Regions from separate parts of the Streptomyces sp. NPDC050564 genome, predicted to be linked through region 1. Evidence: riboswitches for the same ligand, from Rfam matches in the RefSeq annotation. Region 1 holds a riboswitch; the other holds the start of a gene.

Region 1 (5,631 bases):
AGGTCTACTTCGTGGTGAGCGGTCGCGCATCGATCACCGTCGGTCTGGAGACCACCCAGGTGGCGCGTGGCAGCGTCGTCTACGTACCCGCCGGGGTCGCCCACAAGTTCCACCACATCACCGAGGACCTGAGGGTTCTGGTGGTGTTCTCTCCGCCGGAGAGCTGACCTCCGCCTCAGGGTTCCCTAGGGGAACGGTCAGGGGAGGACAAGGGGTGCGAGGCCCCCGCCCGGCCCCCTCTCGGCCCTAGCATCGAGTGCAGGACATCAACGCAGGACATCTGAGAACCCGTAAGCAGCGCTCCGGACTTGGGGCAACGGGCGGAGAGGTAAGGACGAGGGCGATGCGAGAGATCTTCAACGGTATGCCGTGGTGGGTGAAGTGGGTCGCGGTGCCGGTCATCGCCCTGGTTGTGTTCGGCACGGTGATAGTCAGCGTGCTCAGCGTGGTCATCAGCCTGCTCTTCAAGGCCCTGGTCTTCGTCGCGCTGGTCGGCGGACTGATCTACATCGTGCGGAAGTTCATGTCGAGCTCGTCGTCGCGCAGCGACTGGTGAGGCTTCGCTCGGTGACTGATGGGGCTTCGCTCAGTGACGGGTGAGACGCGAGAGGGTGAGCGACCGGTAACGGGAACCTGAGGTTCCCTCGGGCGAGGGAAGTTTCCGGCGAGGCCGTCTGTGAGCGGTGGCAGGCGATTAAAGTCCGGAATTCGACGCGGGGTCGACCCCCCGCGGGCAGCGCACAGCCCCCTCCCGTGTTCCCCCGCACGGGCGGTCCCCCTCGCGCCTTAGGGAGTGCCCCTTGGCCACGGTTGACACCGCACCCGCAGATTCCCCCACTCCACCCGTCCAGCGATCGGGCGTGCCGGCGGGATCATGTGTCCCGCCCACCCAGCCGCGCACCACGCCCGGAGAGACATGCGCCCCGCGCACCTCTCATGCGCAGGCCGCGCCCCTGGAGCCGCACGCCACAACCCTGATCGGCTCCGTGCAGCGCGCGATGCGACTGCTGGAGGCCGTCGCTGCGCGCGATCACGGCGCCCCCGCCAAGCAGCTCGCCCGGGAGGCCGGGCTCGCGCTGCCGACGGCGTACCACCTGCTGCGCACCCTGGTCCATGAGGGCTATCTGCGCCGCGACAAGGGGCTGTTCTTCCTAGGCGAGGCCGCCGAGCAGCTGAGCAGCAGCGGAGCACAGCAGAAACGTCGCAGCACGGTGAGCGACGCGCTCGCGCACTGGCGCGATTCGATCGGCGTTCCCGTGTACTACGCGATCTACCGCGACGGCGAGATCGAGGTCATGTGCGTCGCCGACACCCCGGGCAACCCCGCGGTCGAGGAGTGGGCCGACTTCCGGGAGACCGGGCACGCGCACGCGATCGGCCAGTGCCTGCTGTCCCAGTTGGACGAGAAGGCCCGCCGGGACCACCTCGACCGGTACCCGGTGCAGTCGATCACTCCGTACACGGTGCGTGACAATGACAGCCTGCTGCGACGCCTGGATCGGACGGGACGGATGGAGCCCGTCATCGAGCGCCAGGAGTACGCGCTGGGCACCGTCTGCGCCGCGATCCCCATCACGGCAGGCTCAACTGCGGGGACGATGGCCATTTCTCTGCCTTCTCATCAGGCCGAGCGACTGCTGCCCGCCGCACGCCAATTGCAGAGCGAAATCGGCAAGTTGCTAGGGACACTCGCGATCTCTATCAGTATCTGAAAACTCACTCCTTGTGATCTCTCGTGCACGTTGAGCAAGATTCCAGCAGTGTCAGGGGGACGATTCCTGGCCAGTCGACGGCAAACGACGGGGTAGGCGATGCGCGAGTCGGTACAGGCAGAGGTCATGATGAACTTCCTCGTGTCGGAGGAGTTGTCCTTCCGTATTCCTGTGGAACTCCGATACGAGACCTGTGATCCGTACGCCGTGCGGCTGACCTTCCATTTGCCCGGAGACGCTCCTGTGACCTGGGCGTTCGGGCGGGAGTTGCTGGTCGACGGCGTGGGCCGGCCATGCGGTGACGGCGATGTGCACATCGCGCCCGCAGACCCGGAGGCGTTCGGCGAGGTGCTGATCCGGCTTCAGGTGGGCGGCGACCACGCGCTGTTCCGGTCCGGCGCGGCACCGCTCGTGGCATTCCTCGACCGCACGGACAAACTGGTGCCGCTGGGGCAGGAGCGTTCCCTGGCCGACTTCGACACGCACCTCGACGAGGCGCTGGACCGCATTCTGGCGGAGGAGCAGAGCGCGGGCTGACGTACCGCCACCCTCCCAGTGGAGTAACGCTTCCTCACAAGGGGCGCGGCGCCGGATGCTCTCAGCGCTTGCGGCGACGGCCCTTCCCACTGCGTACCGGCGTCCTGGCTCCCGCGGGCTCCACGGGTCCGGCCTTGGTGTCCGTGCGGTCCGCGGAGACCACCAGTGCGGCCAGCGCCGTGGTCACCGGCACCGAGGCGACCAGGCCGATCGAGCCGATCAGGGTGCGCACGATCTCCTCGGCGACCAGCTCGCTGTTGGCGACCGCGCCCACGCTGCTCTGCGCGATCGAGAAGAGCAGCAGCAGTGGCAGCGCGGCGCCCGCGTACGCCAGGACAAGGGTGTTGACGACGGATGCGATGTGGTCGCGGCCGATGCGGATGCCCGCGCGGTACAGGCCACGCCAGCCCATCGTCGGATTCGCCTCGTGCAGCTCCCAGACCGCGGACGTCTGCGTCACCGTCACATCGTCGAGCACACCGAGCGAACCAATGATGACGCCCGCGAGCAGCAGACCACTCATGTCGATGGACGGATACAAGCCATGGATCAGGCCGGTGTTGTCGTCGGTGTTTCCGGTCAGCGCCGCCCAGCCGATGAAGACGGAGCCGAGCACGCCGATCAGCACCAGCGAGAGCAGTGTGCCGATGACGGCCACCGACGTGCGGGCCGAGAGGCCGTGGCACATGTAGAGCGCGATCAGCATGATGGCGCTGGCCCCGACGACCGCCACGATCAGCGGGTCCGAGCCATGCAGGATCGCCGGCAGGATGAAGAAATTCAGGATCAGGAAGCTGATGGCCAGCGCGATGAGCGCCATGACGCCGCGCATCCGGCCCACCACCACGACGACCAGCGCGAAGATCCCCGCGAGCAGCGCCAGGGGGAACTTCCGGTTCACGTCGGTGACCGAGTATTGCAAGTCCTTGGGCGCGGAGGGCTCGTACGCGACCACGACCTTCTCGCCCTGGTGCAACTGCCGCGACTGGTCCGGCTGGACGATCTCGGTGAACGTACGGCCCTTGTCCTTGCCGGTGTCGATCCGAATCGTCGCCTTCTTGCAGTCACCCGTCGCTTGCTGTTGCGCGGAGGAGCCCTCGGCCGTGGACGTGTCACCGGTCGGGGTCTCCCCCGAGGCGTTCACGGACTTGCAGTCCACCTTGTCGACCTTGGCGACCGTCGCCTGCTGGGTCTGCCGGTCGAAGCCGACGCCAGTGCGCTCGTGCGACGGGGCGCCGCCGGGCCAGAGCACCACGAGTCCCACGAGGACCGCCGTCGCGAAGGGGATCAGTACCGCGGCGATGACCTTGCGCAGGTGCTTGGAGACGGGCGTTGCAGGGCCGTGGCTGTGACTGTGCGAGTGGCCGTGCGCGCCGCCAGGACCATGGCTGTCGCCGGGGCCCGGCCCATGGCCGCCACCGCCCGGTCCATGTCCGCGGCCGTCGCCGGAACCGTGTCCATGGCCGCCACCGGAGCCGGACCCGCGAGGCGGATCGGACGGTGGGAACGGAGGCTGCTGCATTGTGGTCACCGCCCGATCATCGCAAGAACGAAGGGGGCCCTCTGTTCAGCGCGCCAGATATGACGCTAGCGTGGAGGCACCTTTGCACACGCGGGAGCTCGGAGCACCGGGCTGAGAGGGCGCTGACCTTCGTCTTGGCGATGTTTCACATGAAACATCGACGGACGGAAGCCGCTGCGTCGACCGCCGAACCTGTTACCGGGTAATGCCGGCGTAGGGAGTAGGTCTCATGACCAACAAGGACGTACGCACGCCTGCCTCCAGCCAGACGGATGGGGCGCTTGCTCCGGCCGAGAACGGTGGGGCATCCGCCCCGGCCGAGAACGGCGAGGCCGGGAAGTCCATCGGCTGGCACAAGGCGTATCTCGGCGGCTCACGCCCTGATCTACGAGTGCCGGTCCGCCAGGTGCACCTCACCAACGGGCAGTCCGTCACGCTGTACGACACCTCCGGCCCGTACACCGATCCGACCGTCGACACCGACGTACGCAGGGGTCTGACGCCGCTGCGCGAGAACTGGATCATCGCCCGCGGCGACACCGAGGAGTACGCGGGCCGTCCGGTCCGCCCCGAGGACGACGGGGTCAAGCACACGTCGCCGCGTGGGGGGTTGCGCAACCTCGACGCGGTCTTCCCGGGCCGGCCGCGCCAGCCGCGCAGGGGCCGCCCCGGACAGGCGGTGACGCAACTCGCGTACGCCCGCCGCGGTGAGATCACGCCCGAGATGGAGTTCGTAGCGGTCCGCGAGAACGTCGACCCCGAGGTCGTACGCGAGGAGATCGCCGCGGGGCGCGCGGTGCTGCCCGCGAACGTCAACCACCCGGAGATCGAGCCGATGATCATCGGTAAGCGGTTCCTGGTGAAGGTCAACGCCAACATCGGCAACTCGGCCGTGACGTCCTCCATCGAGGAGGAGGTCGAGAAGATGACCTGGGCGACCCGCTGGGGCGCCGACACGGTCATGGACCTGTCCACCGGCCGCAACATCCACACCACCCGCGAGTGGGTGCTGCGCAACTCCCCCGTCCCCATCGGCACGGTGCCGCTCTACCAGGCGCTGGAGAAGGTCGACGGCCGCGCCGAGGAGCTGACCTGGGAGATCTACAAGGACACGGTCATCGAGCAGGCTGAGCAGGGCGTGGACTACATGACGGTCCACGCGGGCGTGCGCCTGCCGTATGTGCCGCTCACCGCGAACCGCAAGACAGGCATTGTCTCGCGCGGCGGCTCGATCATGGCGGCCTGGTGCCTGGCGCACCACAAGGAGTCGTTCCTGTACGAGAACTTCGAGGAGCTCTGCGAGATCCTCGCGGCGTACGACGTCACGTACTCACTCGGCGACGGCCTGCGGCCCGGCTCCATCGCGGACGCCAACGACGCTGCGCAGTTCGCGGAGTTGAGGACGCTCGGGGAACTCAACACGATCGCCAAGCGTTTCAACGTACAGACCATGATCGAAGGGCCGGGGCATGTCCCGATGCACAAGATCAAGGAGAACATCGACCTTCAGCAGGAGATCTGTGATGAAGCTCCGTTCTATACGCTGGGCCCGCTGACGACGGACGTCGCGCCGGCGTACGACCACATCACCTCCGGCATCGGTGCCGCGATGATCGCCTGGTGGGGCACGGCCATGCTCTGCTATGTCACGCCCAAGGAGCACTTGGGCCTGCCCAACCGTGACGACGTCAAGACCGGCGTCATCACCTACAAGATCGCCGCCCACGCAGCCGACCTCGCCAAGGGGCACCCCGGTGCGCAGGAATGGGATGACGCGCTGTCCGACGCCCGCTTCGAGTTCCGGTGGGAGGACCAGTTCAATCTGGCCCTCGACCCGGACACGGCACGGGAGTTCCACGA
Region 2 (5,631 bases), on a different contig from region 1:
GCCGTGGTCCGTACGCCGGACGGTTGTCAGGTCAGACGGCGAGCGCCTGGGCGCGGCGCTTCACCTCCGTGCCGCGATTCTCGCTGAGAGCCTGCGCGGGTGTGCCGGGCAGGGTCGGGTCGGGGGTGAAGAGCCACTCGAGCATCTCTTCGTCGGTGAAGCCGTCGTCCCGCAGGAGCGTCAGGGTGCCGGACAGGCCCTTGACGACCTTGTCCCCGTCGATGAAGGCGGCGGGGACGTGCAGCGCGCGGTTCTCACCACGGCGTACGGCGATCAGCTGGCCCTCCTTGACCAGCTGCCGGACGCGGGTCACCTCGACGCCGAGCTGTTCGGCGATGTCGGGGAGGGTGAGCCAGGCGGGGACGAGAGCATCGATCTTTGCGTCAATCTCGGTCACGGGACAAGCCTGCCATCCCGGACTGACACTCGGTACCCGAGTCCCGCCGGAGCCGGGGTCCCGCGCTCCTGCGATCGGGTGGGTTTCCGCCGCTCGGCACTGCCGGAAACACCACCGGAATCCGCGGTCGGGGCGCCCCGCCGTCCAGCGGTCGCGCCGAAACGTCCTCCGGCTCCGCCGAATCGGGGGTTCCTCCGGCGGCTGAAGAGGGGTCGGCTACGCCGCCGTCGCCGCCTTCAGCGGTTTCGACGGGTCCACCAGAAGTTCCGGGTTCATCGGGGTGCCCGCCTCGATGAGCCGGCGGCCCTGGGCCAGATCCCTCGGTCGGCCCACCGCCAGGAGGGCGACCAGGCGCGTGTCGCGGAGCCAGCAGACCGTCCAGGCGGGCGCGGAGGGGTCACCGCGCCAGAGGGTCGTGTCGGCGGGGGCGTGGTGGCCCACGTACTGGACGAAACGGCCGAACTGCTCGGACCAGAAGTACGGGACGGGGTCGTACGCGGCGGGAGCCTCGCCGATGATGTTCGCGGCGACCGTGCGCGGACCCTGGAGGGCGTTGTCCCAGTGGTGGACCAGCAGGCGGTTCTCATACCTTCCCGACGGGAAGGAGGCGCAGTCACCGACCGCGTAGACGTCCGGTACGGAGGTGCGCAGGTGGTCGTCGGCCACCACCTCGCGGTGGGCGCCGAGCGCGATGCCGGAGCCGGCCAGCCAGGCGGTCGCGGGGCGCGCGCCGATGCCGACGACCACGGCGCCCGCGGGAACGCGGGAACCGTCGTCCAGCACCACCGCGCCGGGCTCGATGCGCTCCACGCGCGCGTGCGTACGCAGGGACGCCCCGCTGCTCGCGTACCAGGCCGCCATCGGCGCCGCCACCTCGGCGGGCAGCGCGCCGGCGAGTGGCCGGTCGGCGGCCTCGACGACCGTCACCGCGCACCCCGCCTCGCGCGCCGCCGTGGCGAACTCGGCGCCGATCCAGCCGGCCCCGACGACCACGATGTCGTGCTGCTGCGCGAGGACGGGACGAAGCCGCTCGGCGTCGTCCAGGGTGCGCAGCAGATGGACCCCGGGCACTCCCTCCGCGCCCGGCAGCTGAATCGGTTCCGCGCCGGTCGCGACGACCAGGACGTCGTACGGCACGGGCCCGGTGGCAGTGTCCAGCTCATGGTCCTCGGGGCGCAGGCCGAGCGCCTCGCGTCCGAGCTGCAGTTCGATGTCCAGTGCCTCGAAGTCGACATCGAAGGCGGAGCCCTCGGCCTTGCCGAGCAGGACGGCTTTGGACAGCGGTGGCCGGTCGTACGGCTGATGGGGCTCCGCGCCGATCAGCGTCACACTGCCGGTGAAGCCCTGTTCGCGCAGGGCGACCGCGGTCTGCACGCCGGCCATGCCCGCGCCCACGACGACGACTCGCCGTGCCGTACGCCCCTGCGACTGCGCCTGCGTCTGCTCGCTCACCTGATCACCATAGACAACTGACAATTTGTCAGTCAGGGGACGTGCTCAGTGACCTGTTGCACAGTGCACGTCCACTCCTCCCACGCTCATTCGTCCACTTCTTCCACCACGCTCGTCCCGCTGCCCGTCTGCGACTCCCATTCCCAGGTCTCCTCCAGGCGTACCCGCCCGTCGGCCAGCTCGACCACGCGGGACACGCAGTGCCCCGACGAGGTGCCGCCGTCGCGCTTCAGCTGCACATACCGGAAGTCGAGGCGGTCCCTCTCACGAGTACCCACGAGATGCCCGCGTACGACATCGCCACCCGCGTACTCGGCCCAGATCTCGCCGTCCTTCTCGTGGTACGTGAACCGGGTGCGGGTACCCACCTGACCTGGCGCCTGGTCTGCGACCGGGGCGAGGACGAGGCCGTCGAGCGAGCGGGGCATGGGCGGAGGCTCCCTTACTGAGACAGGTGGCGGCGGGCTAGGGTGGCCAACGTAAAGCACTCGCGGGAGCCCGGACGCACCGGGCTGAGAGGGAGGCTGGGACGGCCTCCGACCGTACGAACCTGATCCGGGTCATGCCGGCGAAGGGAGGGGCTGGACGCCCATGTCGCCTACGCGTACGTCAGACGTCCTCGTCATCGGGGGCGGAATCATCGGGCTGGTGACGGCCTGGCGGGCCGCGCAACGCGGGTTCACGACCGCCGTGGTGGATCCCGAACCGGGCGGCGGAGCGGCCCAGGTCGCGGCCGGGATGCTCGCCGCCGTCACCGAACTGCACTACGGCGAGCAGACCCTGCTGGGCCTCAACCTCGCCTCCGCGCGCCGCTATCCGGACTTCGCCGCCGAGCTCACCGAGGCGACGGGCCAGGACCTCGGCTACCGCCAGTGCGGCACGCTGGCCGTCGCGCTGGACGCCGATGACCGCGCGCATCTGCGGGAACTGCACACCCTGCAACGGCAGTCGGGGCTCGACTCGGAGTGGCTGAGCGGGCGCGAGTGCCGCCGTCTGGAGCCGATGCTCGCACCCGGCGTACGCGGTGGTCTGCGGGTCGACGGCGACCATCAGATCGATCCGCGCCGGCTCGCCAAGGCCCTGGTCACGGCGTGCGAGCGGGCCGGGGTGGTGTTCCACCGGACCTGGGCGGAGCGGCTGAGCGTCGTAGGGGGCCGGGCCGCCGGAGTCGTCACCACGGACGGCACCGAGCCGGCCGCCGGTCAGGTCGTGCTCGCCGGAGGCAGTCTCAGCGGTCGTCTGGCGGGCGTCCCCGACGACGTACTGCCGCCCGTGCGGCCGGTGAAGGGGCAGGTACTGCGGCTGACCGTGCCGAACCGGTACGCGCCCTTCCTGAACCGAACCGTCCGCGCCGTCGTGCGCGGAAGCCAGGTCTATCTGGTGCCGCGCGAGAACGGCGAACTCGTCGTGGGCGCGACCAGCGAGGAGCTGGGCTGGGACACGACGGTGACCGCGGGCGGCGTGTACGAGCTGCTGCGCGACGCCCATGAGCTGGTGCCGGGGATCACCGAGCTGCCGCTCACGGAGACCCGGGCGGGGCTGCGCCCCGGCTCCCCCGACAACGCTCCGCTCCTCGGACCGACCGCGCTGGACGGCCTCCTCCTCGCCACCGGGCACTACCGCAACGGGGTGCTCCTCACGCCCGTCACCGGTGACGCCATGGCGCACGTCCTGACCACCGGTGAACTCCCCGACGTGGCCCGCCCCTTCACCCCCCGGCGCTTCGGCGCCGCCGCCCTCACGGAGCAGCCCGCATGAACATCTTCGTCAACGGAGAGCGGCAGCAGATCACCACGGGGACCGCTCTCGACACGCTCGTCGCGACCCTCACCGCCGCCCCGTCCGGCGTGGCCGCCGCGCTCAACGAAACCGTCGTCCCGCGCACTCAGTGGTCGTCCACCGCCCTGTCCGAGGGAGACCGCGTCGAAGTCCTCACCGCCGTGCAGGGAGGCTGACCCATGGCCGACGATCCGTTTGTCCTCGCTGGTACGTCCTTCTCGTCCCGGCTGATCATGGGCACGGGCGGTGCGCCCAGCCTCGATGTGCTGGAGCGCGCGCTGGTGGCCTCCGGAACGGAGCTGACGACGGTCGCTATGCGGCGCGTGGACGCGTCCGTGCACGGCTCGGTTCTGTCCGTGCTCGACAAGCTCGGCATCCGCGTGCTGCCGAACACGGCGGGCTGTTTCACCGCGGGCGAGGCCGTGCTGACCGCTCGTCTCGCGCGTGAGGCCCTGGGCACGGACCTGGTCAAGCTCGAGGTCATCGCCGACGAGCGCACGCTGCTGCCCGACCCGATCGAGCTGCTCGACGCCGCGGAGACGCTCGTCGACGAGGGGTTCATCGTGTTGCCGTACACGAACGACGACCCCGTCCTGGCGCGGAAGCTGGAGGACGTCGGCTGCGCCGCCATCATGCCGCTCGGCTCGCCCATCGGGTCCGGGCTGGGGATCCGGAACCCGCACAACTTCCAGTTGATCGTGGAGCACGCGCGCGTGCCGGTGATTCTGGACGCGGGGGCCGGCACGGCGTCCGATGCGGCGCTCGCGATGGAGCTGGGGTGTGCGGGTGTGATGCTTGCCTCAGCGGTGACGCGGGCGCAGGAGCCTGTCCTGATGGCGGAGGCCATGAAGCACGCGGTGGACGCGGGGCGGCTCGCCCGCCGTGCGGGGCGGATTCCTAGGCGGCACTTCGCCGAGGCGTCGTCTCCTGCGGAGGGCTTGGCCAGCTTGGATCCGGAGAGGCCCGCCTTCTGAGTGCCCGCCGCGGCGGGTACTCCTCCCACCCACGCACCCCCGTTTCCGGTTGGCTGGGAAGTGCGGGTCTCCGCAGGGCGATCTCGCCCTGGTCGTCTGCGGCCGAGCCCGCGGCAGCGGGCCTCTCCTCGGCATCCGTGCACGCGTGCGATGTGCGTCACAGGTCGGCTGCAGTCGCGCTCCGGTATCGGCTGAACGGGGCGGCGTGACAGTGGCGGCTCGTACACTCACCTGCGTGGATACGACCCTTCACGACCCGCTTGTCGGGCAGGTGCTCGACGGCCGCTATCGCGTTGACGCACGGATCGCGGTCGGCGGGATGGCCACGGTCTACAGGGCCCTGGACACCCGCCTGGACCGCGTGCTCGCGCTCAAGGTGATGCACCCGACGCTGGCCGCCGACGGCTCGTTCGTCGAGCGTTTCATCCGCGAGGCCAAGTCGGTGGCCCGGCTCGCGCACCCCAATGTGGTGCAGGTCTTCGACCAGGGGGCGGACGGGTCGTACGTCTATCTGGCCATGGAGTACATCGCCGGGTGCACCCTGCGCGACGTACTGCGCGACCGCGGCGCCCTGCAGCCGCGGGCCGCGCTCGACATCCTGGAGCCGGTGCTCGCCGCCCTCGGCGCCGCGCACCGCGCCGGGTTCGTGCACCGCGACATGAAGCCGGAGAACGTCCTCATAGGGGACGACGGCCGGGTCAAGGTGGCGGACTTCGGTCTCGTACGGGCCGTGGACACCGTGACGAACACGACGGGGACCGTCCTCGGCACCGTTTCGTATCTCGCCCCCGAGCAGATCGAGCACGGCACCGCCGACACCCGCGTCGACGTCTACGCGTGCGGGGTCGTCCTCTACGAAATGCTCACCGGCGACAAGCCGCACTCCGGGGACTCCCCCGCCCAGGTGCTCTACCAGCATCTGCACGCGGACGTCCCGCCGCCGTCGGCCGCGGTGCCGGGGCTGGCCTACGAGCTCGACGAGCTGGTCACCACGGCGACCGCCCGCAATCCCGAGGTGCGCCCGCACGA

The links. Region 1 has a riboswitch for thiamine pyrophosphate ahead of thiC (phosphomethylpyrimidine synthase ThiC). Riboswitches for the same ligand answer to the same signal wherever they lie in the genome.
Region 2: it holds a riboswitch for thiamine pyrophosphate, as region 1 does, so the genes downstream of both, thiO (glycine oxidase ThiO) here and thiC (phosphomethylpyrimidine synthase ThiC) in region 1, are expected to answer to the same signal.

Annotation. Positions count from the first base shown of each region.
Region 1 is NZ_JBITGS010000014.1:191,965-197,595, reverse strand. It holds gene ACIBK0_RS23415 (cupin domain-containing protein) at 1-167, shown strand, start outside; gene ACIBK0_RS23410 (DUF5326 family protein) at 344-556, shown strand; gene ACIBK0_RS23405 (IclR family transcriptional regulator) at 801-1,712, shown strand; gene ACIBK0_RS23400 (SsgA family sporulation/cell division regulator) at 1,812-2,249, shown strand; gene ACIBK0_RS23395 (YibE/F family protein) at 2,311-3,780, opposite strand; TPP riboswitch at 3,852-4,008, shown strand; gene thiC (phosphomethylpyrimidine synthase ThiC) at 4,001-5,631, shown strand, end outside.
Region 2 is NZ_JBITGS010000006.1:100,787-106,417, forward strand. It holds gene ACIBK0_RS11595 (Rv2175c family DNA-binding protein) at 32-397, opposite strand; gene ACIBK0_RS11600 (NAD(P)/FAD-dependent oxidoreductase) at 614-1,849, opposite strand; gene ACIBK0_RS11605 (hypothetical protein) at 1,936-2,277, opposite strand; TPP riboswitch at 2,330-2,443, shown strand; gene thiO (glycine oxidase ThiO) at 2,441-3,607, shown strand; gene thiS (sulfur carrier protein ThiS) at 3,604-3,804, shown strand; gene ACIBK0_RS11620 (thiazole synthase) at 3,808-4,602, shown strand; gene pknB (Stk1 family PASTA domain-containing Ser/Thr kinase) at 4,838-5,631, shown strand, end outside.